2 regions of the Micromonospora sp. DT178 genome follow, and region 1 is predicted to be linked to the other one. Evidence: riboswitches for the same ligand, from Rfam matches in the RefSeq annotation. Region 1 holds a riboswitch; the other holds the start of a gene.
What was found. A riboswitch is a leader RNA that binds a small molecule or an ion and turns the genes downstream of it on or off. The one in region 1 is predicted to bind glycine.
Positions count from the first base shown of each region.

Region 2: another riboswitch for glycine. It lies ahead of gcvP (aminomethyl-transferring glycine dehydrogenase); the one in region 1 lies ahead of gcvT (glycine cleavage system aminomethyltransferase GcvT).

Region 1 covers NZ_JBNCKV010000021.1:690-15,471, reverse strand. Annotated here, with positions in the region: gene ACLQ22_RS28320 (GntR family transcriptional regulator) at 1-379, shown strand, start outside; gene ACLQ22_RS28315 (dihydrodipicolinate synthase family protein) at 537-1,430, shown strand; gene ACLQ22_RS28310 (proline racemase family protein) at 1,430-2,431, shown strand; gene ACLQ22_RS28305 (aldehyde dehydrogenase family protein) at 2,428-3,834, shown strand; gene ACLQ22_RS28300 (aminopeptidase P family protein) at 3,870-5,285, shown strand; gene ACLQ22_RS28295 (NAD(P)/FAD-dependent oxidoreductase) at 5,282-6,430, shown strand; gene ACLQ22_RS28290 ((2Fe-2S)-binding protein) at 6,417-6,668, shown strand; gene ACLQ22_RS28285 (NAD(P)/FAD-dependent oxidoreductase) at 6,665-8,059, shown strand; gene ACLQ22_RS28280 (collagenase) at 8,195-10,741, opposite strand; glycine riboswitch at 11,001-11,093, shown strand; glycine riboswitch at 11,099-11,179, shown strand; gene gcvT (glycine cleavage system aminomethyltransferase GcvT) at 11,232-12,359, shown strand; gene gcvH (glycine cleavage system protein GcvH) at 12,393-12,785, shown strand; gene glyA (serine hydroxymethyltransferase) at 12,782-14,056, shown strand; gene ACLQ22_RS28260 (proline dehydrogenase family protein) at 14,162-14,782, shown strand, end outside.
Region 2 covers NZ_JBNCKV010000011.1:25,227-40,008, reverse strand. Annotated here, with positions in the region: gene ACLQ22_RS21030 (TetR/AcrR family transcriptional regulator) at 1-40, opposite strand, end outside; gene ACLQ22_RS21025 (ATP-binding cassette domain-containing protein) at 114-1,097, shown strand; gene ACLQ22_RS21020 (ABC transporter permease) at 1,094-1,912, shown strand; gene pip (prolyl aminopeptidase) at 2,126-3,085, shown strand; gene ACLQ22_RS21010 (dihydrofolate reductase family protein) at 3,099-3,755, opposite strand; gene ACLQ22_RS21005 (L-lactate permease) at 3,929-5,536, opposite strand; gene ACLQ22_RS21000 (chorismate-binding protein) at 5,734-6,957, opposite strand; gene ACLQ22_RS20995 (DUF5999 family protein) at 7,054-7,254, shown strand; gene gcvP (aminomethyl-transferring glycine dehydrogenase) at 7,381-10,227, opposite strand; glycine riboswitch at 10,302-10,400, opposite strand; gene ACLQ22_RS20985 (NAD-dependent protein deacetylase) at 10,511-11,386, opposite strand; gene ACLQ22_RS20980 (NAD(P)H-binding protein) at 11,510-12,169, shown strand; gene ACLQ22_RS20975 (DivIVA domain-containing protein) at 12,180-12,803, opposite strand; gene ACLQ22_RS20970 (globin domain-containing protein) at 12,800-14,071, opposite strand; gene ACLQ22_RS20965 (nitric oxide synthase oxygenase) at 14,075-14,782, opposite strand, start outside.

The DNA.
Region 1 (14,782 bases):
CCCGGTCGTGGCCGAGCAGGTGGGCCGGCTCTCGGCGGAGCAGTTGCGCGAGCTCCGGGGGCTCGCGGAGGCCATCGTCAGGGCCGCGAGCCGGGGCGACGTCGTGGCGTACATCGAGGCGGACAGCGAGTTCCACCTGACCCTGCTGCGCGCGGGCGGCAACCTGCGGCTGGTGGAGACGGTGGCCGACCTGCGTAACCGCACCCGCCTGTACGGGCTCGACGCACTGGTCAGGGACGGCCGGCTGGTCGACTCGGCGGACGAGCACGTCCAGCTCATGGAGCTGTTCGCGGCGGGGGACCGGGACGGGGTCGTGGACCTGATGCGCAGCCACCTGCGGCACGTGCGCGGAATCTGGGCCGACCGACCCGAGCGTTAGCCGGGGCGCGTCGCCGCGGGCCGCCATCTCCCGGTCCGCTGCCGCACATCACCGCGCCGACGACGGGCGCCGGTGCCGGAAGAGGAACACCGTTCGCACCTGGTGACGTCCCCGACAGCCGTGCTACGGTGCCATGTAACATTTTACTGGAGGTGGCGTGGAACAGATTCCGTGGCGGGGCGTCCTGGCGGCCACCGCCCTGCCGTTCGACTCCCGTGACCTGAGTGTCGACCTCGGCGCGTACGCGGCGCACGTCGGCTGGCTCGCCGAGAACGGTTGCCGCGGCGTCGTCCCGAACGGCTCGCTGGGGGAGTACCAGGTCCTCAGCGCCGGGGAACGCGAGGCCGTCGTGCGGACCGCGGTGCAGGCGGCACCGGCCGGCTTCTCGGTGGTTCCCGGCGTGTCGGCGTACGGCGCGGACGAGGCGCGACGCTGGGCGGACCAGGCGGCCGAGGCGGGCTGCCAGGCCGTGATGCTGCTGCCGCCCACCGCCTACCGCGCCGACGACGCGGCCGTGCTGGCCCACTACCGGGAGGTGGCCAAGGCCGGCCTGCCGATCGTCGCCTACAACAATCCGCTCGACACCCGCGTCGACCTCACGCCGGCACTGCTGCGGCGGCTCTTCGACGAGGGCCTCGTGGTCGCGGTCAAGGAGTTCAGCGGCGACGTCCGCCGCGCGTACGAGATCGCCGAACTCGCTCCCGGCCTCGACCTGCTGGCCGGCGCCGACGACGTCGCCCTCGAACTGCTGATGGCCGGCGCGGTCGGCTGGATCGGCGGCTACCAGAACGCCATCCCGGACAGTTGCGCCCGCCTCTACCAGGCCGTCGTCGCCGGGGACCTGGCGACCGCCGTGCCGCTGTACCGGACGCTGCACCCGCTGCTGCGCTGGGACTCCCGGTCGGAGTTCGTCCAGGCGATCAAGCTCTCCATGGACGTGGCCGGCCGGCCGGGCGGACCCACCCGCCAGCCACGCCAGCCCCTGCCCCCGGCGGTCGTCACCGAGATCCGGGAGACCACCGAGCGGCTTCTCGCGGCGGGTCACCGCTGATGCGCACCAACCGCGTCATCCACGTGGTCGACTCGCACACGGAGGGGATGCCCACCCGGGTGGTCACCGGCGGAGTCCCGGTGATCCCCGGCGCCACCATGGCGCAGCGCCGGGAACACCTGATGGCCCACCTTGACCACCTGCGCACCTTCCTGATGTACGAGCCCCGGGGCCACTCGGCCATGTCCGGGGCGATCCTGCAACCCCCGACCCGGCCGGACGCCGACTTCGGCGTGATCTACATCGAGGTGTCCGGCTGCCTGCCGATGTGCGGCCACGGCACCATCGGCGTGGCCACCGTGCTGGTCGAGACCGGGATGGTCGAGGTCACCGAGCCGGTGACCACCGTACGCCTGGACACGCCCGCCGGACTGGTGGTGGCGTCGGTCGCGGTGACCGCCGGCCGCGCCACCGCCGTCACGATCCGCAACGTCCCGTCCTTCGCCGCCGCGCTGGACGCCGTGGTGGACGTTCCCGGCCTGGGACGGGTCCGCTACGACCTGGCCTACGGCGGAAACTTCTACGCAGTGGTGGACCTCGCCGAGTTGGGGCTCAGCCTCGACCGCGTCCACAGACAGCCGCTGCTGGAGGCCGGACTGGCCATCATGGCGGCGGTCGACGCCACCGACCGGCCGGTGCATCCGGAGCAGCCGGAGATCTCCGGCTGCCGCCACGTGTACCTGGCCGGCGAGGGCTCGGACGCCCGCCACTCCCGGCACGCCATGGTGATCCACCCGGGCTGGTTCGACCGGTCGCCCTGCGGCACCGGCACGTCGGCGCGGATGGCGCAGCTGCACGCCCGGGGCCTGCTCCCGTTCGACCGGGACTTCGTCAACGAGTCCCTGCTCGGCACCCGGTTCGTCGGGCGACTGGTCGGCACCACCACCGTCGCGGGTCGCCCGGCGGTGGTGCCGACCGTCACCGGGCGGGCCTGGCTGACCGGCACCGCCCAGTACTTCCTCGACCCTGACGACCCCTTCCCGGCGGGATTCCTGTGGTGAGTGAGCTGATTCGGAGTCGTTCCCCGCAGTGCCCGAGCGACGTGGTCGTCCAGCGGGCCGCGGCAACGCAGGAGGAGGTCCGGGCGCTGGCCGCGCGGGCGCGTACCGCACAGGCCGGGTGGTGCCGGGAGGGGCCGGCCGGCCGCGCCTCGGCCCTGCGCGCGGCGGCCGACCGGCTGCGCGACCGGGCCGACGCGGTCGCCGACCTCATCGTCCGCGAGGTCGGCAAGCCGGTGAGCGAGGCCCGCGCCGAGGTGGACCGCGGGGCGGCCATCCTGGACTACTACGCGCAGGCCTGCTACGCCGCGACCGGTGACGTGCTGGCACCCTCGCTCCCGGCGCACCAGCCCGGCCTGCTCTTCACCGAACGCCGCCCGCGCGGCGTCGCCGGGCTGGTCACGCCGTGGAACTTCCCGCTGGCCATCCCGCTGTGGAAGGCCGCACCGGCGCTCGCCACCGGCAACGCCGTGCTGCTCAAGCCCTCCCCGGACGCGCTCGCCTGCGGCGAGGCCGTCGAGGGGCTGTTCGACGGGCTGCTGCCGAACGGGCTGCTGCACGTCGTACCGGGCGGGACGGAGACCGGGCGGGCGGTCGTCGAGGCGAGCGACGTCGTCTCGTTCACCGGGTCCGCGACCGTCGGCGCTCAGGTCGCGGTCGCGGCCGCCCGCGCCGGGCTGCCGGTGCAGGCGGAGATGGGCGGCCAGAACGCAGCCCTGGTGCTGCCCGACGCGGACCTCGGGCAGACCGCCGCGCTGCTGGCCAACGCCGCGATGGGGTACGCCGGACAGAAGTGCACCGCGACCCGGCGGATCGTCGTGGTGGGAGACGCGCGGGAGTTCACCGAGGCGCTGGTGGCCGCGGTGGCGTCGTTGCGGTTCGGCGATCCGGCCGAGGCGACCGTGGTCGCCGGCCCGGTGATCGACGCGGCGGCCCGCGACCGGGTCCTCGACGCCGCCGAGGCCGCGCGGGCGAGCGGGGCGCGGCTGCTCACCGGCGGCACGGGCGGCCCGTCCACCGCCGACGACGGCTGGTACGTCGCGCCGGTGCTGATCGACGGGCTCGACCCGGCACACCCCGTGGCCCGGGAGGAGACGTTCGGGCCGCTGGCCACGATCCTGGCCGTGCCGGACCTGACCAGCGCCGTCGACCTGATCAACGACGTGCGGTACGGGCTCGTCACCTCCGTGCACGGCCGCGACGTCGGAGCGCTGCTCGACGTCGCCCGGCGGGTCGACACCGGCCTGATCCGGGTCAACGCGCCGACGACCGGAGTGGACTTCCACGCGCCGTTCGGCGGCGAGAAGGCCTCCAGCTACGGCCCGCGCGAGCAGGGCACCGCCGCCCTGCACTTCTACACCTCGGTTCGCACCGTCACCTTCGCGGCGCCGCCGCGACCCAACTGACCCACCCCACCAACCACCCCCGTCAAGGAGCCGCTGTGACCCGCGCCGACCTGCGTACCGGCAGCCACGACCTGCCGGTCAGCCCCGCGCTCGAGGAGTTCATGCTGTCCGGCTGGGCGGACACCGAGCAGTACGACCTGCCGGTCGACGAGGTCGCCGGCTGGGCCGCGACCCGGCGCGCGCGACTGCACGACCTGTTCCCCGGCCAGCGCCTGGTGGTCCCGGCCGGAGAATACAAGCAGCGCTCCAACGACCAGAACTTCCGCTTCCGGCCCCACTCGGCCTACACCTGGCTGACCGGCGATCAGTCCTCCGACGGCGTCCTGGTGATCGAACCCGACGGGGACACCACGCTGTTCCTGCGCCCACGCTCGGGGCGCAAGGACGGCGAGTTCTTCCGGGACCGGGTCTACGGCGAGCTGTGGGCCGGCCGGCGCCCCACGCTGGGGGAGAGCAGCCGGCGGCTCGCCCTGCCGACCCGCCACGTCGCCGAGCTGGCGCCGGCGCTGGCCGGGGCGCACACGCCGACCCGGGTGCTGCGCGGCGTCGACCGGGGCGTCGACGCGCTGCTCGGCGGCGGGGCCACCGCCGGCGATGCCGAGTTCGCCACGGTGCTGGCCGAACTCCGCCTGCTCAAGGACCCCTGGGAGATCGCCCAGTTGGAGCAGGCGGTGGCCACCACGACCCGGGGCTTCGAAGACGTGGTGCGGGCGCTGCCGATGGCGATGCGTACGTCCGAGCGGTATCTGGAGGGGGTGTTCTGGCAGCGCGCCCGGCTGGAGGGCAACGACGTCGGCTACCAGTCCATCGTGGCCGCCGGCGCGCACGCGGCGACCCTGCACTGGAACGACAACGACGGGCCGGTCCGCGACGGTGACCTGCTGCTGCTCGACGCCGGGGCGGAGACCCGGTCGCTGTACACCGCCGACATCACCCGGGTGCTGCCGGTCTCCGGCCGGTTCAGCCCCTTGCAGCGTGACCTGTACGAGCTGTGCCGGCGGGCCAACGACGCCGCGCTGGAGTGCCTGCGGCCGGGCGCGCGGTTCCGGGCTTTCCACGAGGCGGCGATGACCGTGCTGGTGCACGGGCTGGCGGATCTCGGGGTGCTGCCCTGCACGCCGGAGCAGTCGTTGGCGGAGGACTGCGGCCTGCACCGCCGGTGGACCCTCTGCGGCTCGGGCCACATGCTCGGGCTGGACGTGCACGACTGCGCCGCCGCCCGGTCCGACACCTACCTGGACGGCCGGCTCGCGGCCGGTCACGTGCTGACCGTGGAACCGGGACTGTACTTCCAGCCGGACGACGAACTCATCCCCGCCGAGCTGCGCGGGCTGGGCATGCGCATCGAGGAGGACGTGCTGATCACCGACGACGGATACCGCATGCTCTCCGACGACCTGCCCCGCCGCGCGGACGACGTCGAGGCGTGGATGCACCGCATCGCTTCATGACCACCGCCAGCCCGGACGTCGTCGTCATCGGGGCGGGCATGGTCGGCGTCGCCTGCGCCTACTACGCCGCCCGCGCCGGACTGACCGTCACCGTGGTCGACCGGGGCGGAGTGGCCGCCGGCACCACCGGCGCCGGCGAGGGCAACATCCTCGTCTCCGACAAGCCGCCCGGGCCGGAGCTGGCGCTGGCCCGCCACTCCGTCGCCCTGTGGCGGGAACTCGGGGAGACCCTGGGCGCGGAACGCATCGAGCTGGAACACAAGGGCGGCCTGGTGGTGGCCGCCTCGCCGGCCGAACACGCCGCGCTGCGGGCGTTCGCCGCGAGCCAGCGCGGGGCCGGGGTCGAGGCGTACGAGGTTGCCGCCGACGCGTTGCCCGACCACGAGCCGCACCTGGCCCGGGACCTCGCCGGCGGCGTGCACTATCCGCAGGACACGCAGGTGCAGCCGATGCTGGCCGCCGCCCACCTGCTGCGCGCCGCCCGGGTGCGGGTGCTGACCGGGACCACGGTCGTCGGTGTGCGCCGCGACCCCGCGGGAGCGGTCCGGGGCGTGGTGACCGACCGGGGAACGCTGCACACCACGACGGTGGTCAACGCCGCCGGCGTCTGGGCCGGCGAGGTCGCCGCCCTGGCCGGCGTCGAGCTGCCGATCCTGCCCCGGCGCGGCTTCATCCTCGTCACCGAGGCGCTGCCGCCACTGGTCCGGCACAAGGTGTACGCGGCCGGCTACGTCGCCAACGTCGGCCGCAGCACGGGCGACCTGGAGGTGTCGCCGGTGGTGGAGGGCACCAGGGCGGGCACGATCCTGATCGGCTCCACCCGGGAACGGGTGGGATTCGATCCGACCTTCCCGCTGCCGGCGCTGCGCCGGCTGGCGGCGGGAGCGGTCCGGCTCTTCCCGGTCCTCGGCCGGGTCTCGGCGATCCGCGCCTACCGGGGGTTCCGGCCCTACAGCCCCGACCACCTGCCGATGATCGGCGCCGATCCCCGGGTGCCGGGCCTTTACCACGCCGCCGGCCACGAGGGGGCCGGGATCGGTCTCGCCCCGGCCACCGGGCACGCCGTCGCGGCGCTGCTGACCGGGCGCCGCCCGGACGTGGACCTACGACCATTCGCCCCGGAGCGCCATGATGTTCACCTTTGACGGCCGTCCCGTCCCGACCGACGGGCGACGGACGATCGCCGCCGCGCTGCTCGCCGCCGGCGTCCGCTCGTGGCGCCGGACCCGGGTCGGTGACCGACCCCGGGGGATCTTCTGCGGGATCGGAATCTGCTTCGACTGCCTGGTCCGCGTCAACGGGGCCTCGTCGCAGCGCGCCTGCCTGGTCATCGCCCGCCCGGGCGACGTGGTCGAGACCCACGACGACGGGCCGCGGCCGTGACCGCGTACGACGTGGTGGTGATCGGCGCCGGACCGGCCGGGCTGGCCGCGGCGGCCTCGGCGGCGCGGACCGGCTGCAGGGTGGCGGTGCTGGACGCCGGGCTGCGGCCGGGCGGGCAGTTCTGGCGGCACCGGCCCGACGCGGACGGCAGCGGCCACCCCGACTGGTCGACGTTCGCCCGGCTGCGCGAGCAACTCGGCCGGGTCGACCACCGCGCCGACGCCGCCGTCTGGTTCGTCGAGTCCCGTCGGGCCACGTCGGGCTGCGCCGGTCCGGAGTTCACCGTGCAGACCCGATCGGGGGCGGTGCACGGGCGCCGGCTGGTCGTCGCCACCGGCGCCCACGACCGGGTCGTGCCGTTCCCGGGCTGGGACCTGCCCGGGGTGGTGACCGCCGGCGGCGCCCAGGCCCTGCTCAAGGGCCAGGGGGTGACCTTCGCGCGGCGGATCGTGGTGGCGGGGACGGGACCGTTCCTGCTGCCGGTCGCGACCGGCCTCGCCGAGGCGGGCGGCACCGTCGTCGGCGTCTACGAGGCGAACGACCCGGCGGGGTACGCCCGTCACCTCCGTGCGGTCGCCGGCGCGGCCGGCAAGCTCGCCGAGGCCGGCCGCTACGGCTGGCGGATGCTCCGGCACACGGTGCCCTACCACCGCCGGACGGCGGTGGTGGCCGCGCACGGCACCGACCACGTGACCGGGGTGACCGTCGCCCCGGTCGGTCCCGGCGGCACCGTGTCGGTCGGCACCGGCACCGAGGTGGAGTGCGACGGCCTCGCGGTGGGCTTCGGATTCACCCCGCAGGTGGAGTTGGCCGTGGCCCTGGGCTGCGCGACCCGGCTGGACTCCGACGGCAGCCTGGTGCTGGCCGTCGACGCGGCCCAGACGACCTCGGTGCCGGGGGTGTACGCCGCCGGTGAGGTCACCGGCGTCGGCGGCGCCGCCCTGGCGCTGGTGGAGGGACAGCTGGCCGGGGGCGCCGCCGCGCTGTCTCTCGGCCGTCCGCCGCCCTGGTCGGCCCGCCGGCACGACCGTCTGCTGCGTGCCCGGCGTCGGCTGCGCCGGTTCGCGGCGGCGCTGCACGCGGTCCATCCCGTGCCGGCCGGCTGGCCGGACTGGTGCGCCGACGACACGCTCGTCTGCCGGTGCGAGGAGGTGCCCGCCGGAGCGGTCCGGCGGGCGGTGCGTGAGCTGTCCGCCACCGATGCCCGTGGCGCGAAGCTGCTGACCCGGGCCGGGATGGGCTGGTGCCAGGGGCGGGTCTGCGGCTACGCCACCGCCTGCCTGGCGGCGCGGGAGGCGGGCCGGACGGCCGGTGCGGCCGACCTGGCCGGGTACGCGTCCCGTCCGCTGGCGCAGCCGGTCACGCTCGGCGAACTCGCCGCCGAAGAGTGAGAGTCACACGGCGTCGCCGGTCACGTGGTGCCCGGCGACGCTTCCTCGGAGCCGGGCCGGGCCCGGCCGGTCGCGCGACCTGCGGGTGTGGCCGCCGCGCGAGCGCTGGCGGCCACACCGGCGTGGCGCGGGTCCTCAGTACTGCGACCGCACGGTGACCCCGCTGAACGCCTGCTTGGCGTGCAGGCTCACGTAGTGGTAGCCGGGGGCCGGGTTGTCGATCGTGATCGTCTCACCGTTGCCGCTGGTGACCGACCGTTGGGTGTACGTGCTCGTGGTGGCCCAGCCGCTGCGGCTGTAGTACAGGTCCGCGTCGCCGGTGCCACCGGACGACGTGATGGTCAGGCTGGCGGTGCCGGCCGGAACCTGGAGGTAGAGATAGTACAGGTTCCCGGCGGTGGCCTGGAGGTTGCCGCGCTGACAGTTGCGGCCCAGCGTCCGTACGTCGCCGCCGGTGCACTCGGGCAGCGCGGCGGGGTCGCCGGTGACGGTGACGTTCCGGGAGGTCCTGGCGGTGGCGCCCTTGTCGTCGGTGACGGTGAGCGTGACCGGGTACGTGCCGGCGGCGCGGTAGGTCTTCGTGGGGTTGGTCGCCGTCGAGGTGGTGCCGTCACCGAAGGTCCAGGACCGGGCGGCGATGCTGCCGTCGCCGTCGGTGGACTGGTCGGTGAAGGTGGCGCTCAGCCCGGTGGTGGCAGACGTGAACGCCGCGACCGGGGCCTGGTTCGCGGGCGGGTTGGTGGCGCCGCCGCAGTTGCCGGCCGAGCAGGCGTCCAGCCAGGCGTACCAGTCGGCGTCGTAGCGGTTGCCGATGGTGCCGGTCAACAGCGTGCGGGCGGCGTTCCAGTTGCCCGTGCGGTAGTGCCCGAGCAGCGTGGTGACGTCGCCGCGGTGCGACTGGAGCATGTACCGCACCGCCAGGTAGCCCCACCGGTAGACGCGGGTGGTGTCGTGGCTGTACGTGGTGTCGAAGAGCGTACGCAGCGGGTATGTCTTCTTTCCGGCCTCGGTGATCGCGGTGCCGTAGGTCAGCTCCCGGTACGAGTACGACACGTACTCGGCGAAGCCCTCGATCCACCAGATGGTGGGGGTGGCGATGTTGTCGGTGAAGTCGCCGTACATGTTGAAGCGACCGTCGAGGTAGTGGGTGTACTCGTGGTTGAGGTTCCAGATCTCGAAGGTGGGGCGCAGCCACTCCGCCTCGTAGGCGATGAAGCGCGGCTGGTTCCCGGCGACCGCCGGGTCGCCTTCGAGGTACATGCCGCCGTTGTTCGTGTCGATGCCGAACATCGGCCCGCCGTACGTCTGGTAGTCGGCGCTGGAGTCGAAGACCACCACCTCGATGGTCGTGTTGCGGTCGTCGGCGACCGGACCCTTGTCCGCCGCCACCGAGTGGAAGTAGGCGTCCTGGTTGCGCATGCTCGCGCACGCCCAGTCGAGCTGGGCGGAGGTCATCTGCTGGGCGCGGACGCGGATGGTGCTGCCGCAGGTGAAGGTGACCGGCAGGATCGCCGCGGCCAGGCGCGCCTGGAGGTCGCAGGTGTCGTAGTAGGCGCAGTTCGCCTTGTCGTAGTAGTCGGTCATCTCCGCGACGCCGACCCAGAGGGTGGCGGTGGAGCCGGTCATCGCGCTCAGGTCGAGCAGGCCCCGGGCCAGCGGCCGCACCTTCGACCGCAGGGCGGTGTGCTGGAGGAAGCGGCCCAGTTCGCGGCCGGCGTTGGAGACCAGGTAGCCCCGGTCGGTGCCGAGCAGGGCCCGTTTGCCGGTGGCGAAGGCGTACAGCGTGTCCAGCACGCTCGGATCGGCGCTGACGGCGCTGACGAACTCGGGCACCTGGTGGCCCCGGAACAGCACGGTGTGGACGTTGTTGACGGCGTTGAGCATCCACCGCGACGAGTCGTACGAGCTGTTGTAGCCGGTCAGCAGCCGCTTCACCACGTACAGGTAGCGGGCGTTCTCCTCCGCGCTGTCGATGAGGGTGACCGCCTCGGCCAGCACCTCGCCGTTGACGTCGTTGACGTCGCCGGAGCGGCCGTTGGCGAAGAACGTGTCCAGCCCGGCGCGGATGGCGGTGCGCAGGCCGGGGCCGTACGAGCCCACGGTGGCGGGGTGGTTCCACTGCACGTAGTACCCGGCCCGCAGGTACAGCACGAGCTGGGCGGTACCCGTGCCGTTGGTGCCGTCGTAGGCGGCGGCGTTGTCCCGCAGCCCGTACGCCACGCTGGTCATCTGCGCCTCGCGGAAGGCCTGGGAGGCGTCGCTTCCGGAGAGGCTGAACAGGGTGTTCACGCAGTCGGTGGTGGACGCCCTGATCTGCTGCACCAGGGCGCTGCCGGTCCGGCTCGTGAAGTCGCCGACCGCGCAGGGCGCGGCGGCCGCCCCGCGCGTCGACGGGGCGTTGCGCCGCCCCCCGTCGTCGGGCCGGTCGTAGTCGCGGCGCAGCTCCGCACGGGACGAGGGGAGCGGGGCCCGCTCGCTCAGCGGCAGCGGCGCCCGCCGGACGTGGGCGTCACCGGCGCCGGAGCCGAGGCCGGCGTCGCTCGGGGCGGCGCCGGTCGGCCTGGGCGGTGGCGCCGCGTGCGCGGTGCCGGAGGAGGCCGTCGGGGTCAGCGCGAGCGCCAGCGCCAGCGCGAGCGGGACGGCGGGCCAGCCGCGTCGGTTTCGTGTTCTCGTGGTTCTCACGGGTCGCCTCCTGGCGTTCGTGGTCCGGCCCGGTGGCCGGCAGGTGGTGGCGGTGTGGAGTGGCGGCGGCGTCGATTCCCGTCGATCAGGTGGGGGTCCGCGCCGTAGGTGGCCAGTACAATGGCACACATCACACATCGTGTAAAGGATCGCCGATGATCGATATAGGCGACGATCCGACTACCGTGCGTTGTCGTTGACAGCCGCTCGGGCGGTCGCCTACGGTCTGCGGGCAATCCACAAGTACATAGACGCCGTTCGAACCCGCGCGGGAGAGATCCCGACCGTCCGTCGGGGCGCCGAAGGAGCAAACTCCCAAGAAACTCTCAGGCCCCGTTACCGCTCGGGTGAGGCGAACTCTGGAAAGCAGACGATCAGTCGTCTCACCCACGGTGCAAGCCGCCAACCGGCGGTGAAGCTCTCAGGTCGATGACAGAGCGGGAGGCAACCGACCGTACGACGCGACCGCGTCGGAACGAGGGAGGCCTCCGTGCATCAAAGTCCGACGACCCTGCTCCACCCACCCCTGCACACTGTGCACGCCGAACTCGGCGCCCGGTTCACCGGCTTCGCCGGCTGGTCGATGCCGCTGCGCTACGGCAGCGAGACCGCCGAGCACCGCGCGGTACGCGAACGTGCCGGCCTCTTCGACCTCAGCCACATGGGGCAGCTCGAGGTGTCCGGGCCGCACGCCGCGGCGGCGCTGGACCACGCGCTGGTCGGACACCTGTCGGCGGTGCCGGTCGGCGGCGCCCGCTACACCATGCTCTGCGACGAGACCGGCGGCGTGCTCGACGACCTGGTCGCCTACCGGCTCGCCGCCGACCGGTACCTGCTGGTGACCAACGCCGTCAACACCCGCACCGCGCTGGCCGCGTTGCACCTACGCTGCGCCGGACACGCGGCGACCGTCGCCGACCACACCGCCGAGCGGGCCATCATCGCCGTGCAGGGCCCACGTGCCGCCGACACGGTGCGGGCCGTGGTCGGCGCGGAGCCGACCCGACTGCGCTACTACACCGCCACCGCCGTGGACGTCGGTGGACGGCCGGCGATCGTCGCCCGTACCGGATACACCGGCGAGGACGGGTTCGAGTTCTTCCTCCGGGCCGCAGACGCGGAAGACGTCTGGCGCGCGCTGCTCGCCGCCGGCGCCGGGCACGGGCTGACGCCGGCCGGGCTGGCCTGCCGGGACACGCTGCGCATCGAGGCCGGGATGCCGCTGTACGGGTGCGAGCTGCACCAGGGCGTCACCCCCTTCGAGGCGGGCCTGGGACGGGTGGTGTCCTTCACCAAGCCGGGCGACTTCGTCGGCCGGGCCGCGTTGGCCGAGCGCCGGGACGCCGGGGCCGCCACCGTCCTCGTGGGATTGACCGGAACCGGGCGACGCGTGCCGAGGACCGGCCACCCGGTGGTCGCGCTGGCAGACGGCGTACCGGCGCGGCCCGTCGGCGTGGTCACCAGCGGTGCGCTGTCACCGGCGCTCGACCGGCCCGTCGCGATGGCCCACGTCCACGCCGACGCGATCGAGGCCCGGTCCCGGCTGGGCGTCGTCGTGCGAGGAACCACCGAGCCGGTGCGCACCACCCCGCTGCCGTTCTACCGCCGTCCGCGCTGACGCTAACCGACCCATCCCCCAGGAGTGACGACCATGGACGTACCCGCGCGTCTGCGCTACAGCCGCAACCACGAGTGGATCGACGACACGGCCGAACCGGCGGCCGTGGGCATCACCGCGTTCGCCGCCGCCGCCCTCGGCGACATCATCTACGCCGAACTGCCCGAGCCGGGCACCCACCTGAGCGTGGGCGAGGTCTGCGGCGAGGTGGAGTCCACCAAGTCGGTGGCCGAGCTGTACATGCCGGTGAGCGGCGAGATCGTCGCCACCAACGAGGCGGTCGTCGCCGACCCGGACCTGATCGGCACCGACCCGTACGGGGCGGGCTGGCTGGTGCGGGTGCGGCTGACCGACGCGCCGGCGCTGATGACCGCCGACGAGTACCGCGCCTACCTGGCCGACGCCGACGGGGCGGGTGCGGCATGACCCTCCTCGACCGTGAACTGATCGACGTCGACCCGGAGATCGCCGAGGCGGTCGCCGCCGAGCTGCACCGGCAGCGGCGGACCCTCGGCATGATCGCCTCGGAGAACCACGCGCCCCGGGCGGTCCTGGAGGCGCAGGGCTCGGTCCTCACCAACAAGTACGCCGAGGGCTACCCCGGCCGGCGGTACTACGGCGGCTGCGAGCACGTCGACACCGTCGAGCGCCTGGCGATCGAGCGGGCGAGGCGGCTCTTCGGCGCCGCGTACGCCAACGTGCAACCGCACTCCGGCAGCCAGGCCAACGCCGCGGTGATGGCGGCCCTACTCGACCCCGGGGACACCATCCTGGGCCTCGACCTCGCGCACGGCGGCCACCTGACCCACGGGATGCGGCTCAACTTCTCGGGCCGGCTGTACCGGGCGGTGGGCTACCGGGTGGACGCCGAGAGCTTCCTCGTCGACATGGACGCCGTCGAGCGGCTGGCGCACGAGCACCGGCCGAAGATGCTGGTGGCGGGCTGGTCGGCGTACCCGAGGACCCTGGACTTCGCGCGGTTCCGCCGCATCGCCGACGCCGCCGGCGCGTACCTGCTGGTCGACATGGCGCACTTCGCCGGGCTGGTCGCCGCCGGGCTGCATCCCAACCCGGTGCCGCACGCCCACGTGGTCACCCTGACCACCCACAAGACGCTCGGTGGCCCGCGTGGCGGCGCCATCCTCAGCGCGGACACCGACCTGGCCCGGCGTCTCGACTCGGCGGTCTTCCCCGGCCAGCAGGGCGGCCCGCTGGAACACACCATCGCAGGCAAGGCGGTGGCGTTCCGCATCGCCGCCGGCGAGGAGTTCCGCGACCAGCAACGGCGCGCCCTGCGCGGAGCGCGGATCGTCGCCGGGCGCCTGGGCGCCGCCGACGCCCACGACGCCGGCATCCGGGTGGTCGGCGGCGGCACCGACGTACACCTGGTGCTGGTCGACCTGCGCGCGGCGAAGCTGGACGGCCTCCAGGCGGAGCGGCTGCTCCAGAGCATCGACGTCACCGTCAACCGCAACGCCGTGCCGTTCGACCCCCGTCCGCCGATGGTGACCTCGGGACTGCGGATCGGCACGCCGGGGCTGGCCACCCGGGGCTTCGACGACGCCGACTTCGCCGAGGTCGCCGACATCGTCGCCACCGCGTTGACGACGGGCGAGGGCGGCGAGGAACTGCGGGCGCGGGTCCGCCGCCTCGCCGACCGGCACCCGCTCTACGCGGGCCCCACGGCCCGCCCGTGAACCAACCGCCGGGGCGCGTGCGGACACCGCGCTCCCGGCGGCACCCACCCCGCCCGCCGCCGTCAGGCGACGGAATCGGGATTCGGCTCTCCGGAAAGGCGTTCCATGCCGAACAAGCTCCTGCTCCTGGCCGCGGAGAACGACCGCATGCGCGCACTGGTCTCGCGATCGTCCCTGACCCGAGGAATCGTCCACCGGTTCGTCGCGGGCGAGGAGGAACGTGAAGTGGTCGGGGTGGCCCGCCGGCTCGCCGGGGTGGGCCTACAGGTCACGATCGACCACCTCGGCGAGGGGACGACGGCGCTCGCGCAGGCCGAGGCCACCCGCGACACGTACCTCGCGCTGCTGCGGTCGCTGCACGCGGCGGACCTGGCCACCGCCGCCGAGGTCTCACTGAAGGTCTCGGCGCTCGGTGGGTCGTTGCCGGGCGACGGGTACGGGCACGCCCTGCGGCTCACGCGCGACGTCTGTGCCGCCGCCGCGGCCGTCGGCTCAGGCGTCACGATCGACATGGAGGACCACACCACCGTCGACGCGACCCTCTCCCTGCTCGGCGACCTGCGGGCGGAGTTCCCGTGGGTCGGCGTCGCCCTCCAGGCGTGCCTGCGGCGCACGGCGGACGACTGCCGGCGGCTCGCCCACCCGGGCAGCCGGGTCCGCCTGGTGAAGGGCGCCTACGCCGAACCCGCCTCGGTGGCGTTCGTGAGGAAGCGCCAGGTCGACGAC
Region 2 (14,782 bases), on a different contig from region 1:
TGCGCGCGGGGTCGCCGGTGCCGCTGTACTCGGTCGTCATCCCGGCACTGTAGCGTGCGCCGTACCGTATGCTGTACGGTACGGCGTACGGCGCAAGTGGGACGGGGGCGCGGATGCACGACGACGGACCGGCCATCGAGGCCGAAGGGCTGCGCAAGCGCTACGGCGGCACCCAGGCCCTCGCCGGCCTCGACCTCACGGTGCCCGCCGGCACCGTGTGCGGCCTGCTCGGCCCGAACGGGGCGGGCAAGACCACGGCGGTACGGGTGCTGAGCACCCTGCTGCGGCCCGACGCCGGCACGGCCCGGGTGGCCGGCGCCGACGTGCTGCGCCACCCCGAGCGGGTCCGCGCCCGCATCGGCCTGGTCGGCCAGCACGCCGCGCTCGACGAGGTGCTCAGCGGCCGGCAGAACCTGGTGCTGTTCGGCCGGCTGCACCACCTCGGGAGCGCGCGGGCCCGCGCCCGGGCCGCCGACCTGCTCGCCCGCTTCGACCTGAGCGACGCCGCCGACCGGCCGGTCGGCACGTACTCCGGCGGGATGCGCCGGCGCCTCGACCTCGCGGCGAGCCTGATCCTCGACCCGCCGGTGCTCTTCCTCGACGAGCCCACCACCGGCCTCGACCCGCGTGCCCGCGCGCAGGTGTGGGACGCGGTGCGCCGGCTCGTCACCGACGGCACCACCGTGCTGCTGACCACGCAGTACCTGGAGGAGGCCGACCAGCTCGCCCACACCGTCCGGGTCGTCGACGCCGGCCGGGTGATCGCCGACGGCACCCCGGAGCAACTGAAGTCCGCGCTCGGCGGCGACCGCGTCGAGGTCGTGCTGACCCGCGCCGACGACCTGGAGAAGGCGGTACGCGTCGTCGGCGCCGCCGTCACCGCGACCCCGCTCGTCGACGCGGCGGGCCTGCGCCTGAGCGTCGCCGTCACCGGGCGGGTGACCGCGCTGGCCGCCGTGCTGCGGGCCCTGGACGACGCCGGGTTGACCGCCGCCGACGTCGCGGTGCGCCGCCCCACCCTCGACGAGGTGTTCCTGCGGCTCACCGGCAACGACTCCCCCACCACCCGCCCCGACCGGGACAGGGTGGGCGCATGAGCACGACGGGCGTACCCCCCGCGCCGCGCCGCCTGCGCTGGGCCGTCGCCGACGGCGTCACCCTCACCGGCCGGGCGCTGGCGCACTGGCGGCGCCAACCCGGGCAGTTCGTCGTCGGGCTGCTCTTCCCGGTGCTGATGGTGCTGATGTTCGGCTACCTGTTCGGCGGCGCGATGAGCGTGCCCGGCGGCGGCGACTACCGCGAGTTCCTGCTGCCCGGCATGTTCGCCATGACGGTGCTCTTCGGCATCGAGTCGACGTACGCGGCCGTGGCCACCGACACGGCGCGCGGCGTCACCGACCGGTTCCGGTCGCTGCCGATGACGCCCTCGGCGGTGCTCACCGGCCGCGCCGCCGCCGACCTGCTGCACTGCGCCGCCGGCCTGGCCGTCATGCTCGCCTGCGGCGTCGCCGTCGGCTGGCAGTGGCGGGCCGGGGCCCCGGCGGCGCTGGCCGCCGTCGGGCTGCTCCTGCTGCTGCGCTTCGCCCTGATCTGGGTCGGCATCCACCTGGCGCTGCTGCTGCGCAGACCCGAGTCGGTGGTGATGCTGCAGATCCTGGTCTGGCCGGTCGGGTTCACCTCCAACGCGTTCGTCTCCCCCGACACCATGCCCGGCTGGCTCGCCACGCTCGCCGGGTGGAACCCGCTGTCGGCGACCGTCGGGGCCTGCCGGCAACTGTTCGGCAACCCCGGCTGGGGCGGCGAGTCGTTCGCCGCGCAGCACGCCGTCGTGCTCGCCGTGGCGTGGCCGCTGCTGCTGATCGCCGTGTTCGGGCCCCTGGCGGTACGCCGGTACCGCGGGCTCGGCCGGTGACCGACGCTCTCCGCGCCCGCCAGGCGGGCGCGGGGCGGGGCCTGGCAGGGCGGCGGCAGGCCTGCGTTGGCGCAGCGGCCGCCGGCGCACCGCGGCGAGCACGTCGAAGACGTGCCGCAGCAGCGTCCCCAGTGCCTCCCGTTCCGGCGCGTCACTCACCCCGCTAACGTGACAGCGCTGTTGCGTTCGATGGGTGAGAGCAAGGAGTGGGCGATGGCCGAGCGATATCCCCTGGTCGAGCCGTACGCGCACGGGATGCTCGACGTGGGTGACGGCCAGCGCGTGTACTGGGAGACCTGCGGCAATCCCGACGGCAAGCCCGCCGTCGTGCTGCACGGCGGGCCCGGCTCCGGCTGCGCGCCCGGCTGGCGGACCCTGTTCGACCCGGCCCGCTACCGGGTGACGCTGTTCGACCAGCGCGGCTGCGGTCGCAGCACCCCGCACGCCGCCGACCCGGCCGTGGACCTGTCCACCAACACCACCGACCACCTGATCGCCGACATCGAACTGCTACGCGCACACCTCGGCGTGCAGCGCTGGCTGGTGCTCGGCGCCTCCTGGGGCGCCTCCCTCGCCCTGGCGTACGCGCAACGGCACCCGGAGCGGGTCAGTGAGCTGGTGCTGTTCAGCGTGACCGCCGGCACCCGCCGGGAGATCGAGTGGCTCACCCGGGACATGGGGCGGATCTTCCCGGCCGAGTGGGCCCGCTTCCGCGACGGCGTGCCGCCGGCCGAGCGCGACGGCGACCTGGCCGACGCGTACGCCCGGCTGCTGGCCGACCCGGACCCGGCGGTGCGCGAGCGGGCGGCACGACAGTGGTGCGACTGGGAGGACACCCACGTCGCCACCGCACCCGGCCACCGGCCCGACCCCCGCTACGCCGACCCGGTGTTCCGGATGCTGCAGGCCCGGCTGGTCACGCATTACTGGCGCAACGGGTGCTTCCTGCCGGAGGGGCAGCTGCTGCGCGAGGCGGGGCGGCTGGCCGGCATCCCCGGGGTGCTGCTGCACGGCAGGCTCGACATCAGCAGCCCGCCGGAGGTGGCGTGGCAGCTGGCGCAGGCCTGGCCCGACGCCCGGCTGGAGCTGCTGGAGGCCGCCGGGCACGGGTCGGGCAACGGCATGGCGCAGCGGGTGGTGGCGGCGCTGGACGACTTCGCCGAGCGCCGCTGACGAGTCGACGCCGCTACGCCACGGCCTCCTTGCCGTCGCGCACCACGAACTCGCCGGCGGCGCTGGCCCCGAATCCGCTCCGGCGCAGGGTGAGCGCGACGGCCCCCGCGCCGCCGCCGGCCACCGTCGAGTCGGTGATCCGGTAGGACGCCGGGGTCGCGCCGTCGGCGAACAGGCGCTTGCCGTCGCCGACGACGACGGGGAACTGCAGCAGCCGGTAGGTGTCGACGAGCCCCGCGTCGTGCAGGGCGCGCGCCAGCTGCCAGCTGCCGTGCACCTGCAGCTCGCCGCCCGGCTGCTCCCTGAGCCGCCGCACCTGCGCGACGATGTCGCCGCCGCGCAGCACGGTGGTCTGTCCCCAGGCCGCGTCGGCGTCGGAGAGGGTGTTGCTGACGACGTACTTCGGCCCCGTGTTGAGGGCGGTGGCCACCAGGTTGTCGGGGTCGGTGACCTGCGACCAGTAGCCGCGCATCATCTCGAAGGTGCGGCGTCCCAGCAGGAAGGCGTCGGCCTGCCGGAACCACCCGTCGACGACGTCGAGCTGGCCGTCGCCGCTGTGCGGCACGAGCCAGCCCCCGCGCGTGAAGCCGTTGCTGGTGTCCTCCTCGGGCCCGCCGGGGCCCTGCATGACGCCGTCGAGGCTGACGAAGGTGTGGACGCTGATCTGCATGCGATGCCTCCCTGGCAGGGGCCTGCGGGATGTGCAGGCTGGGGTTGCGGTGTGTTCCTCCGGCGGAGCGCCGCCCACCCGAAGCCTGCCGCCGACGACAGGAACTGTCAAGACAAAAAATATTGTCGGCGGCGGTGACAGGACTCCCGGGAGGGCAGCGGGGGCGGCCCGGGCTACGGCACCATCCAGGACAGCACGGGCGTCGCCTGCAACCCGACCAGCACACACATCAGGGCGAGCAGCAGCACGCTCGGGCCGAACATCCGCCGGAACAGGTCGCCCTCCCGGCCGGTGAGTCCGACCGCCGCGGCTGCGATCGTGAGGTTCTGCAGGCTGATCATCTTGCCGAGCGTGCCGCCGGAGGCGTTGGCCGCGGCCAACAGGACCGGATCGAGGCCGGCCCGCTGCGCCGCGGCCACCTGAAGCGCGCCGAACAGGGAGTTGGACGACGTGTCCGAGCCGGTAAGGGCGACACCGAGCCAGCCGAGGACCGGCGCCAGCACGGCGAAGAGGCCGCCCGCGCCGGCCATCCAGACGCCCAGCGTGGCGACCTGCCCGGCGGCGTTCATGGTGAACGACAGCGCCAGCAGCCCGACCACCGTCAGCACGGCCCACCGCAGCTCGAACAGGGTCCGCCCGTAGAGCCCGACGGCCTCGCGCGGTGCCACCCGCAGCAGCGCCACCGTGATCAGGCCGGCCACCAGCAGCAACGACCCGGGGGCCGCGAGCCAGGCGAAACGGAACGTCGTCAGGGGCGACGGGTCACCGGACGCGGTGACCACGTGCAGTCCGGGCCAGGAGACCGCGAGCGTGCCGGCGTCGAGCAGCCGCTTGACGACCGGCACCTGGGAGACGGCGAAGACCACCACGATCGTCAGGTACGGCGCGTACGCCCGCCACCGCGACCCCGCCGGCTCCGGCGCGTCGGGCTCCGGCGGCCCCCCGCCGACCGGCACGACAGCCGTGCGCCGCACCACCTTGCGGCGGACGACGAGCAGCAGGACGCCCATCCCCGCGAACGCGGCGGTGATGTCGGCCAGGGCGGCCGTCAGCCAGTTCGCCGTGACGAACTGGGCTACCGCGAACGCGCCGCCGCACGCCAGCGCCGGACGCCACAGTTCGCGTACGCCCCGCCGGCCGTCGGCGGCGGCGAGCACGACCAGCGGGACGACGACCGCGATCACCGGGACCTGCCGGCCGGCCATCATGCCCAGTTCGGTGGCGGGCAGCCCGGTCACGCCGGCCAGCGTGGTGATCGGCAGGCCGAGCGGTCCGAAGGCCGCCGGCACCGTGTTGCCGACCAACGCCACGGCGGCCGCGCGCAGCGGGGTGAAGCCGAGGGCCAGCAGCATGACCGTGGTGACGGCGACCGGCGTGCCCTGCCCGGCCAGGGCCTCGAGCAGCGAGCCGAAGCAGAACGCGATCACCATGGCCTGCACGCGGCGGTCGTCGCTGATCCGGGCGAAACCCTGCCGCAGCGTGTCGAAGTGCCCCGTGTGCACGGTCAGGCGGTGGATCCAGATCGCCGTGCCGAACGTCCAGGCGAGCGGGAAGAGGGCGAAGGTGGCGCCCTGGGCGGCGGCCAGCAGCGTCTGCGGCAGCGGCATCCGCCACAGCCCCCAGGCCAGCACGACCGCCACGGACAGCGCGCCGAACGCCGCCACCCAGGCCCGCGTACGCACGACTCCGAGCAGCACGAACAGGGTCAGCAACGGCAGCGCGGCGCAGGCTGCGCTGAGCGCGAGCGACCCGCCGACGGGTTGCAGGGGTTGCTGGTACATCGCGGACCGCCTCGGCTGCGGACGCCCTGGCCCGGGTGGCGGGCAGTACGGCTCATCTCACCCGACGCGGCCGGCGCGACGCCTCTTCCACCGTGCGCAGACCGGCGCGCCAGTGCGTGCGGGACCGGCCCGGTGATGGCCGGGGTCCCGTGAGCCACCGGCGAACGCGGTGGTGGCCGGATCCCGGCCCGCGCAGCTCAGCGGGCGGCGAGCGCGGCGCGCACCGGGGCGGCCTTCGCGGCGGCCTCGGCGACCTCGGCGTCGGGATCGCTGCCCCACGTGATACCCCCGCCGGCCCACACGTGCACCCGCTCGGCGTCCACGGCGGCGGTGCGGATGGTCAGGCCCAGGTCGATGCGTCCCGGGGCGACCCAGCCGAGCGCGCCCATGCTGGCGCCCCGGCCGACCGGCTCCAGCGCGGCGATGTGCTCCAGGGCGGCGAGCTTCGGGGCGCCGGTGACCGAGCCGCCGGGGCAGACCGCGCGCAGCAGGTCCGCCAGGCCGAGTCCGTCGGCGACCGCCGCGGACACCGTCGACTCCGCCTGCCACAGGTCGCACCACCGGCGTACGGCGAACAGCTCGTCGACGCGCACGCTGCCGGTGCGGGCGACGCGGGCCAGGTCGTTGCGTTCCAGGTCGACGATCATCACGTGCTCGGCGCGTTCCTTGGCCGAGGCGAGCAGCTCGGCGCGGCCGGCGGCGGTGGCCGGCCGGGTGCCCTTGATCGGCCTGGTGATCAACCGGCCGTCGGCCAGCTCCACCAGGGTCTCGGGGCTGGCGCAGCCGATCGCCCAGCCCGCCCCGGCGAGGGTGCCGCCGTAGCGGGCGCCGGGCAGCCCGGCGAGCCGGCGCAGGGCCGGCAGCGGGTCGCCGGTGTAGCGGGCGGCGGCGTGGCCGACGAGGTTGACCTGGTAGACGTCGCCGCGGCCGATCGCCGCGCGGACCGCCGTCACGGCGTCGGCGTGCTGTCGCGGCGTCCAGCTCTCGGCCCAGTGGCCGTGCCACCAGTGCGTGTCGGGTGCCGCGGTGGGTAGCGGTGCGGCCGGTGCGTGGCCGTAGACGACCACGGCGACCTCCGGCAGCGCGGGGACGGGGTTGGCCGCGCCGGCGGGCGCGCCGACGAGGGCCGCGCCGGCGGCGGCGGAGACGTAGAGGGCGGCCCCGCACACCCCGGCCGGGTCGTGGCGCCCGGCGGGGCGGGCCAGCTCGTGCAGCGGCAGGTCGTGCGCGGCGAGGAACTCCTCGGCCCGCGCCGCCGGGTCCCCGCCGTCGGCGGGCCGCCACTGCCACCGGGCCCGCTCGACGAGCGTACGGCGGCAGCGGGCCGGTGCCCCCGGTGTCTCGACCCCTAGCCCTGGGAGCGTTTCCACGCCGTCCGGCCCATCATGCCTCATCCGTTCAGTGGATTTCGAAGAAACCACGTCCATACGTGCTCGATGTTGGCCGGTTTCGCTTGGTACTGTGCGTCACTGGTCATGTGAACCATGACACAGTGCCCCCACAGTCCGGAGATCCCGATGTGCCAGCACCAACCCACCTGCCCCTCCGCCGAAGCGACCGACCGGGAAGCCGCCCGAGTCCTCGCCTGCTTCCCTGAGCAGGGCTGGAGCCTGCTCTGCAACGGTGTCATCGTCTTCGAGGACACCGGCGAACTCCTCCCCGACGGCAGCAGCATCGCCCCGCACCGCGGCCCGGCCCGACACGCCCTCGTCGCCTGACCCTGTCACGCTGCGTCACGCATTCCAGACACGTCGATCAAGGCTAGTCCCCCGGTCGGGACACCCCCCGCCCAGGTCGGCGCACCCGCCGGGGCGGCACCACGACCGCCCCGGCGTCACGCGTCGTCAGCTCTCGAACGCCTCCGGAGCCGGGCAGGAACACACCAGGTTCCGGTCGCCGTACGCGCCGTCGATGCGCCGCACCGGCGGCCAGTACTTCCCGGCCCGCTGCACCCCGGCCGGGTACGCGCCCACCGACCGCGGGTACGGGTGCGGCCACTCGTCCGCGGACACCATCGCCGCGGTGTGCGGGGCGTTGGCGAGAGGGTTGTCGCCGGCCGGCCACTCCCCCGACGCCACCCTGTCGATCTCCGCCCGGATGGCGATCATCGCGTCGCAGAACCGGTCCAGCTCGGCCAGATCCTCACTCTCGGTGGGCTCCACCATCAGCGTCCCCGCCACCGGGAACGACATCGTCGGCGCGTGGAACCCGTAGTCGATCAGCCGCTTCGCCACGTCGTCCACGCTCACCCCGGTCGCCTTCGTCAGCGGCCGCACATCCAGGATGCACTCGTGCGCCACCAGGCCCTTGTTGCCCGCGTACAGCACCGGGAAGTGCCCGCGCAGCCGCGCCGCCACGTAGTTCGCCGCCAGCACCGCCACGCCGGTGGCCCGCACCAGCCCCGCCGCGCCCATCATCCGCAGGTACGCCCACGGGATCGGTAGGATCCCCGCCGACCCGTGACGGGCCGCCGAGATCGCCGGCCGTCCGTCGACGTGCACGCCCAGCGGATCACCCGGCAGGAACGGCGCCAGGTGCGCCCGCACCGCCACCGGACCCACCCCCGGACCGCCGCCGCCGTGCGGGATGCAGAACGTCTTGTGCAGGTTCAGGTGCGACACGTCCGCCCCGAACTTCCCCGGCTTGGCGAACCCGACCAGCGCGTTGAGGTTCGCCCCGTCGACGTACACCTGACCGCCGGCGTCGTGGACCTTCGCGCACAACGACGCGATGCCCGTCTCGTACACCCCGTGCGTCGACGGATACGTCACCATGATCGCCGCGAGGGCGTCCCGATGCTTGTCGATCTTCGCGTCGAGGTCCACCAGGTCGATGTTGCCCCCGTCGTCGCAGCCCACCACGACGACCCGCATGCCGGCCATCACCGCGCTGGCGGCGTTGGTGCCGTGCGCCGACGACGGGATCAGACACACGTCCCGGTGCGCCTCGCCCCGCTGCCGGTGGTACGCCCGGATCGCCAGCAGACCCGCCAGCTCACCCTGCGAACCGGCGTTGGGCTGCACGCTGACCGCGTCGTAGCCGGTCACCTCCGCCAGCCACCCCTCCAACTGGGAGATCATCTCCCGGTAGCCGGCGGTCTGCGCGTCCGGCGCCAACGGGTGGATGTGGGCGAACTCCGGCCAACTCACCGGCTCCATCTCGGTGGTGGCGTTGAGCTTCATCGTGCACGACCCGAGCGGGATCATGCCCCGGTCCAGGGCGTAGTCGAAGTCCGACAGCCGCCGCAGGTAGCGCAGCATCGCCGTCTCCGAGTGGTGACTGCGGAACACCGCGTGGGTGAGGAAGTCCGACGTACGCGCCAGCGCCGCCGGCAACGCGCCCCCCACCGGCGCGTCCGCCACGGCCACCGCCCGCCCGGCGACGGTGGCCCCGAACGCGTCGCACACCTTCCGCAGGTGCGCGACGGTGGTCGTCTCGTCGCAGGACACCCCCACGTGGTCGGCGTCGACCAGCCGCAGGTTCACGCCCCGGGCGGCGGCGTCGGCGACGACCGCCTCGGCGCCGCCGGGCACCCGCACCAGGACGGTGTCGAAGAACGCCTCGTGCACCACCTCGACGCCGTCCACGCCCCGCAGCGCCGCCGCCAGCCGGGCCGCCATGTCGTGGGTACGGCGGGCGATCCCCCGCAGCCCGTCCGGACCGTGGTAGACGGCGTACATGCCGGCCATCACCGCCAGCAGCACCTGCGCGGTGCAGATGTTGCTGGTCGCCTTCTCCCGCCGGATGTGCTGCTCCCGGGTCTGCAACGCCAACCGGTACGCCGGGTTGCCGTCCGCGTCGCGCGACACCCCCACCAGCCGGCCGGGAAGCATCCGCTCCAGCCCCGCCCGTACCGCCAGGTAGCCGGCGTGCGGCCCACCGAAGCCCATCGGTACGCCGAAACGCTGGGTGGTGCCGGCGGCGATGTCGGCGCCGATCTCCCCCGGCGCACGCAGCAGCGTCAGGGCCAGCAGGTCCGCCGCCACGGTGACCAACGCCCCGACGGCGTGCGCCGCCTCGACCAAACCCGCCTGGTCACGCACCGCCCCGGACGCCCCCGGGTACTGCAGGTGCAGCCCGAAGAACTCCGCCGGCAACTCGTCGCGCTCGGTGTCGACGATCCGCACGTCGATGCCGAGGGGCTCGGCCCGGCTGGCGATGACCGCGATGGTCTGCGGCAGGGTGTCGGCGTCGACCACGTACACCGGGCTCCTGCTCTTCGACGCGCGGCGCGCGAGGGTCATCGCCTCGGCCGCGGCGGTGCTCTCGTCGAGCATCGACGCGTTCGCGGTGGCCAGCCCGGTCAGGTCGGTGACCATGGTCTGGAAGTTCAGCAGCGCCTCCAGCCGCCCCTGGCTGATCTCCGGCTGGTACGGCGTGTACGCGGTGTACCAGGCCGGGTCCTCCAGCACGTTGCGGCGGATCACCGCCGGGGTGTGCGTGCCGTGGTAGCCCAGACCGATCATCGACACCACGACCGTGTTGCGGGCCGCCAGGGCCCTCAGCTCGGCGAGGGCGTCGTGCTCGCTGGCCGGCTCCGGCAGGTCCAGGGTGCCGTGCCAGCGGATCACCTCGGGAATCGCCGCGTCCATCAGCTCTTCGACCGAGCCGTAACCGACGGCCTCCAACATCCGGCGCTCGTCGTCCGGATCAGGGCCGATGTGGCGGGCGGCGAACTGCTCTACGGTCATGGGCGGCACTCCCGGGGGCGAGGTCGACAGGTCGGCCTCCCCCTCTGTCGCGCCCCGCGAGGCGCTCCACAGTGCCTGCCCACGAGGTCCTTTTGCCTGAGAGGTTCCGGGGAGGATTTGCCCCTTCGGCGCCGCCCGAGGTGCTGCTGGGCGGTCTCTCCCACGTGGGTGCTGCCGGCATGGTCAACGCTACCAGCGCCGGATCACCCACCGGAGGTCGTACCCCCGCCGGGCGCGGGCGACGGTGGACCACCCACCAGCCCCCGTGACCCCGCCGGGACCGCTACCGGCCGACGCCCGTCAACCCCGTCGGCACCGTCGGCACCGCGGCGGCGGCGGCCGTCCGGTCGGCCAGCGCCGGCAGCAGCCGCCCCAGCGGCGCGTCGACGGTCAACGCCGCATACCCGTCGCCCCGCGTCGGCCCCTGGTTGACGATCACCACCGGAACGCCCAGCTTCGCCGCGCGCACCACGAACCGGCGACCCGACATCACCGTCAACGACGAGCCCAGCACCAGCAGCAGCCGCGCCCGCGCCACCAGCGCGAAACAGCGGGCCACCCGGGCCGCCGGCACCGTCTCCCCGAAGAACACCACGTCCGGCTTCAGCATGCCGCCACGGCAGAACGTGCAGTCGACCGTACGGAAGCCGGCCACCTCGTCGTCGGCGAGATCCACGTCACCGTCCGGATTGACCGCCGCGACCCGCGCGTCGAAGTCCGGGTTCGCCTCCCGCAGCCGCCGGTCCAACTCCTCCCGCGAGGTCTGGTTGCCGCAGCCCAGGCACACCACCTCGTCGAGGCGGCCGTGCAGCTCCACCACCTGCGAGCTGCCCGCGGCGGTGTGCAGCCCGTCCACGTTCTGCGTGATGATCCCCTCGATGAGCCCGCCACGTTGCAGCCGCGCCACCGCCCGGTGCCCCTCGTTCGGGGCCGCCCGCGCGATCGTGCGCCACCCCAGGTGGCTGCGCGCCCAGTAGCGCCGCCGCGCCTGCGCGTCGCGCGTGAACGCCTGGTACGTCATCGGGGTGTGCCGCCGCGCCGCGCCACTGGGCCCCCGGTAGTCCGGGATGCCCGACTCGGTGGACAGCCCCGCCCCGCTCAACACCACGACACCACCGCCGGCCACCAGGCCGGCCAGCGCGTCGACCGTCTCCGTCACCCGTCCATGCTGCCTCAGGCAACCACCCTCCCGCGAACACCCGGGCACCGACGTCGCCCCCGACACCGGCCCGGCCCCCGTCGACCGGCCACGCCGTGGTCCGACGGCGGCTAGGTTGGCGGTATGCGCGTCGTCATCGCCGGAGGACACGGCAAGATCGCCCAGCTGACCCACCGCGAACTCGCCGGACGCGGCGACACCGCCGTCGGCCTGATCCGCAACCCAGACCACGCCGCCGCGCTGCGTGCCGCCGGCGCCCAGCCCGTCGTGGCCGACCTCGAACACGTCGGCGTCGACGAACTCGCCGCGCACCTGCGGGGCGCCGACGCCGTCCTCTTCGCCGCCGGCGCCGGCCCCGGCAGCGGCGCCGAACGCAAGGACACCGTCGACCGGGCCGGCGCCGCCCTGCTCGCCGACGCCGCGCAACGCGCCGACGTGCGCCGCTACCTGCTGATCTCCTCGGTGGGCGTGGAAGGCGCACCACCCGCCGGCACCGACGAGGTGTTCGCGGCGTACCTGCGGGCCAAGAAGGCCGCCGAGGACGACCTGACCGGCCGCGACCTCGACTGGACGATCCTGCGACCCGGCCGGCTCACCGACGACGCGCCCACCGGGCGGATCACCCTCGCCCGACACGCCCCCTCGGGCGCCGTGACCCGCACCGACGTCGCCCGGGTGCTGGTCGCCCTGCTCTACCACCCGCGCAGCGCCGGCGCGATCCTGGAAGTCGTCGCCGGCGACACCCCCATCGCCGACGCCGTCGCCGCCGTCGACCGGCACTGACCCGACGTCGCTACTCTCCGACCACCGCACGCAACTGCGCGCTGAGGGCCCCAGCAGCCGCCGCGTCGGTACGCAACTGCTCCGACTGCTCCGACAGGTACGCCTGCCACCGGCTCAGGTGCTGCTGCGCCGCCGCCACCGCCGCCACCAACGCCATCTGTCGGCCCTCCAACTCCCGCACCTGCCGCGGCAACCCCTCGTTCCCCGCCAGGCCGGCAGCATCCCCGGCCAACACGTGCGCCTCCGCGATGATCTCCTCGGCCTGCCGCCGCGCGTCGGCGATGATCTCCGCGCCCTCCGCGCTGGCCTCACTGATCGTCCGGTTCGCCTCGTCCTGCGCCCGCACCGCCAACTCGATCACCATCGGGTCCGGGCCCTGCGGGGCGGTGCTGGGCAACGCGCCGTGGCGCAACATCTCCACCTGCCGCGCCAGAGCCTCGTTCTCCCGCCGCAGCCGGTCCACCTCACCACCCAGCAACGCCACCCGCTCGTCCACCGACCGGGCCAGGCCGGCGACCTCGTCGGCCGACAGCCACCGGCTGCCCCGGAACCGGCGCGCCTCCAGCGCGGCCACCGACCGGGTCAGCTCACCGTGCGGATCGGCGACCACCCGGTCACCGTGGTCGATGCTCATCGCGCACCTGTCCAACTCAAGTCGCGCGGTGCGGCGGGAGCCGCACCGGTCCAGATCACATCGGACGGCGCGGCGGCAGCCGCGCTCGCCAGAGGTGGGTAGAGGGAGTGATCGTAACTTTCGGTCAGGATCCGCTCCGGCGTCACCCCCGACGTGGCCAGGGCGCTGATCGTCTCCCGGGTCATCTCCGGGCTGCCGCACACGAGCACCTCGGTGTCCCGCCACGGACCCAACCGTGCCGCGGTGTGACCGGCCGTACCGATCGCACCCTGCCACTGCCAGCCGCTCTCGACCGTCGGCACGTACCGGAGCCACCCACCGACCTCACCGGACTGCCACGACCCCGCCGGCGGCATCGCCGCCAACTCCCGCAACGCCCGGTCGTCATACAGGTCGTCGGGCGTCTTGCCGCCCACCACCAGAGTCGTCGGACGTCCCGGTCCCCGCTGCAACGCCTCCACCACCGCCCGCAACGGCGCCAGCCCGGTGCCCCCGGCCACCAGCAGCAGCGGCAGATGCGGTGACCGGTCGTACGACGCCAACGCCTCACCCACCGGCAACCCCAACAGCAGCTGGTCGCCCTCGCGCACCTTGCGCACCAGATGGGTGGAGAACCGACCCGTGGCGCGGACGTGGAACTCGATCGTCCCGTCCGGGCGTGGCGCGTTCGCCGGCGACAGATAGCGCCACGTCCGCAACTGCGGCACCTGCACCGGCAACGACTGCCCCGGCAGGTACTCGCACAGATAGTTCGGGCGGACCGTGAACACACACACGTCGGACCGCCGCCGCTGCACCCTCAGCACCTCCGCCTCCCAGTACGGCGGCGACGACCGCACCGCCTCCGCCGCCCCGGTCAGCATCAACCGCGCCACCAACTCGTAGGCCGCGGCCCACTCCGCGCGCAGCGCCGGCGTCCACCGTGGCCCGAGGAACCGCTCCAACGTCAACAGCAACGCCTGCCCGACCTGGCTGTAGTGCCACTCCGCCATCGGCACCGGCCGACCCTGCCGGTCCTCCCCCCGGAACCGGCGGTGGTCAGCCCCCAACCGCTGCGCGAACGACGTCACCACCCGCTCGTCGTCGATGTGGGTGATGACGTGCCCCAACGCCGCCAGCAACTTGTCCTGCTGATACTCCATGTTGGTCGGGAACATCGTGCGGACCTCGGGCGCGATCACGAACAACGTCGCGTAGAAGTGCTTCGCCGCCTCCGGACCGGCCACGCAGAACTGGGCCCAACTCTGGCGTAACGCCGCGACATCCATGCCTCAGACCTCCTTCCGGCGAGCGACGTCATGACGCTGCCGCAGGGTCGACTGCAACACGCCCGACGGCCCGTACGCACGGTCCGCCTGCCACAGGTTCGGGTTCGGGATCCTCTCGTCGTAGTAGCGGTGGTGCACGGCATGCAACGCCGCCCACCCCACACTGCCGTTGAGCCACGACCAGTCACCATGCACCGGCCGACCCGCCCGCTCCTCGAACTCACAGAACCTCATGAACTGCTCCGACTCGGTGTGCGGATCCGACACCCGCACACCGGCCAGCCGGAACGAGTGCAACACCGCCTGGTTGATCACCAGCACGGCGTGCTCGCGCCACAAATTGTCCTCGCGGGAGGTGTCCAACCCCAGCCCCCGGGCCACCGGCAGCAACTGGTCGTAGCGGCTCCGGTCCCCCATGTTGCGGGTACCGATCTCGTCACTCAGATAGTGACCGTTGAAGGGAGCACAGCTGTAGTCCACCCCACCGATCCGCAAGCGCATGTTGCTGATCACCGGCAGGGCATGCCAACGCAGCCGCAAATCCTCGAACCACGGATACTCCGGATGCACCAGGGCGACCTCCCGGACGAGGTCCCGGGACACCTCCACCACCGTCGGGTCCTCATACGCTGTCTCGATCACCCATGGCAACAGGTCGAACCGGCCCGGTACCGCCGGCGGACGCCACCCCAGACGCCGCGCCGCATCGGT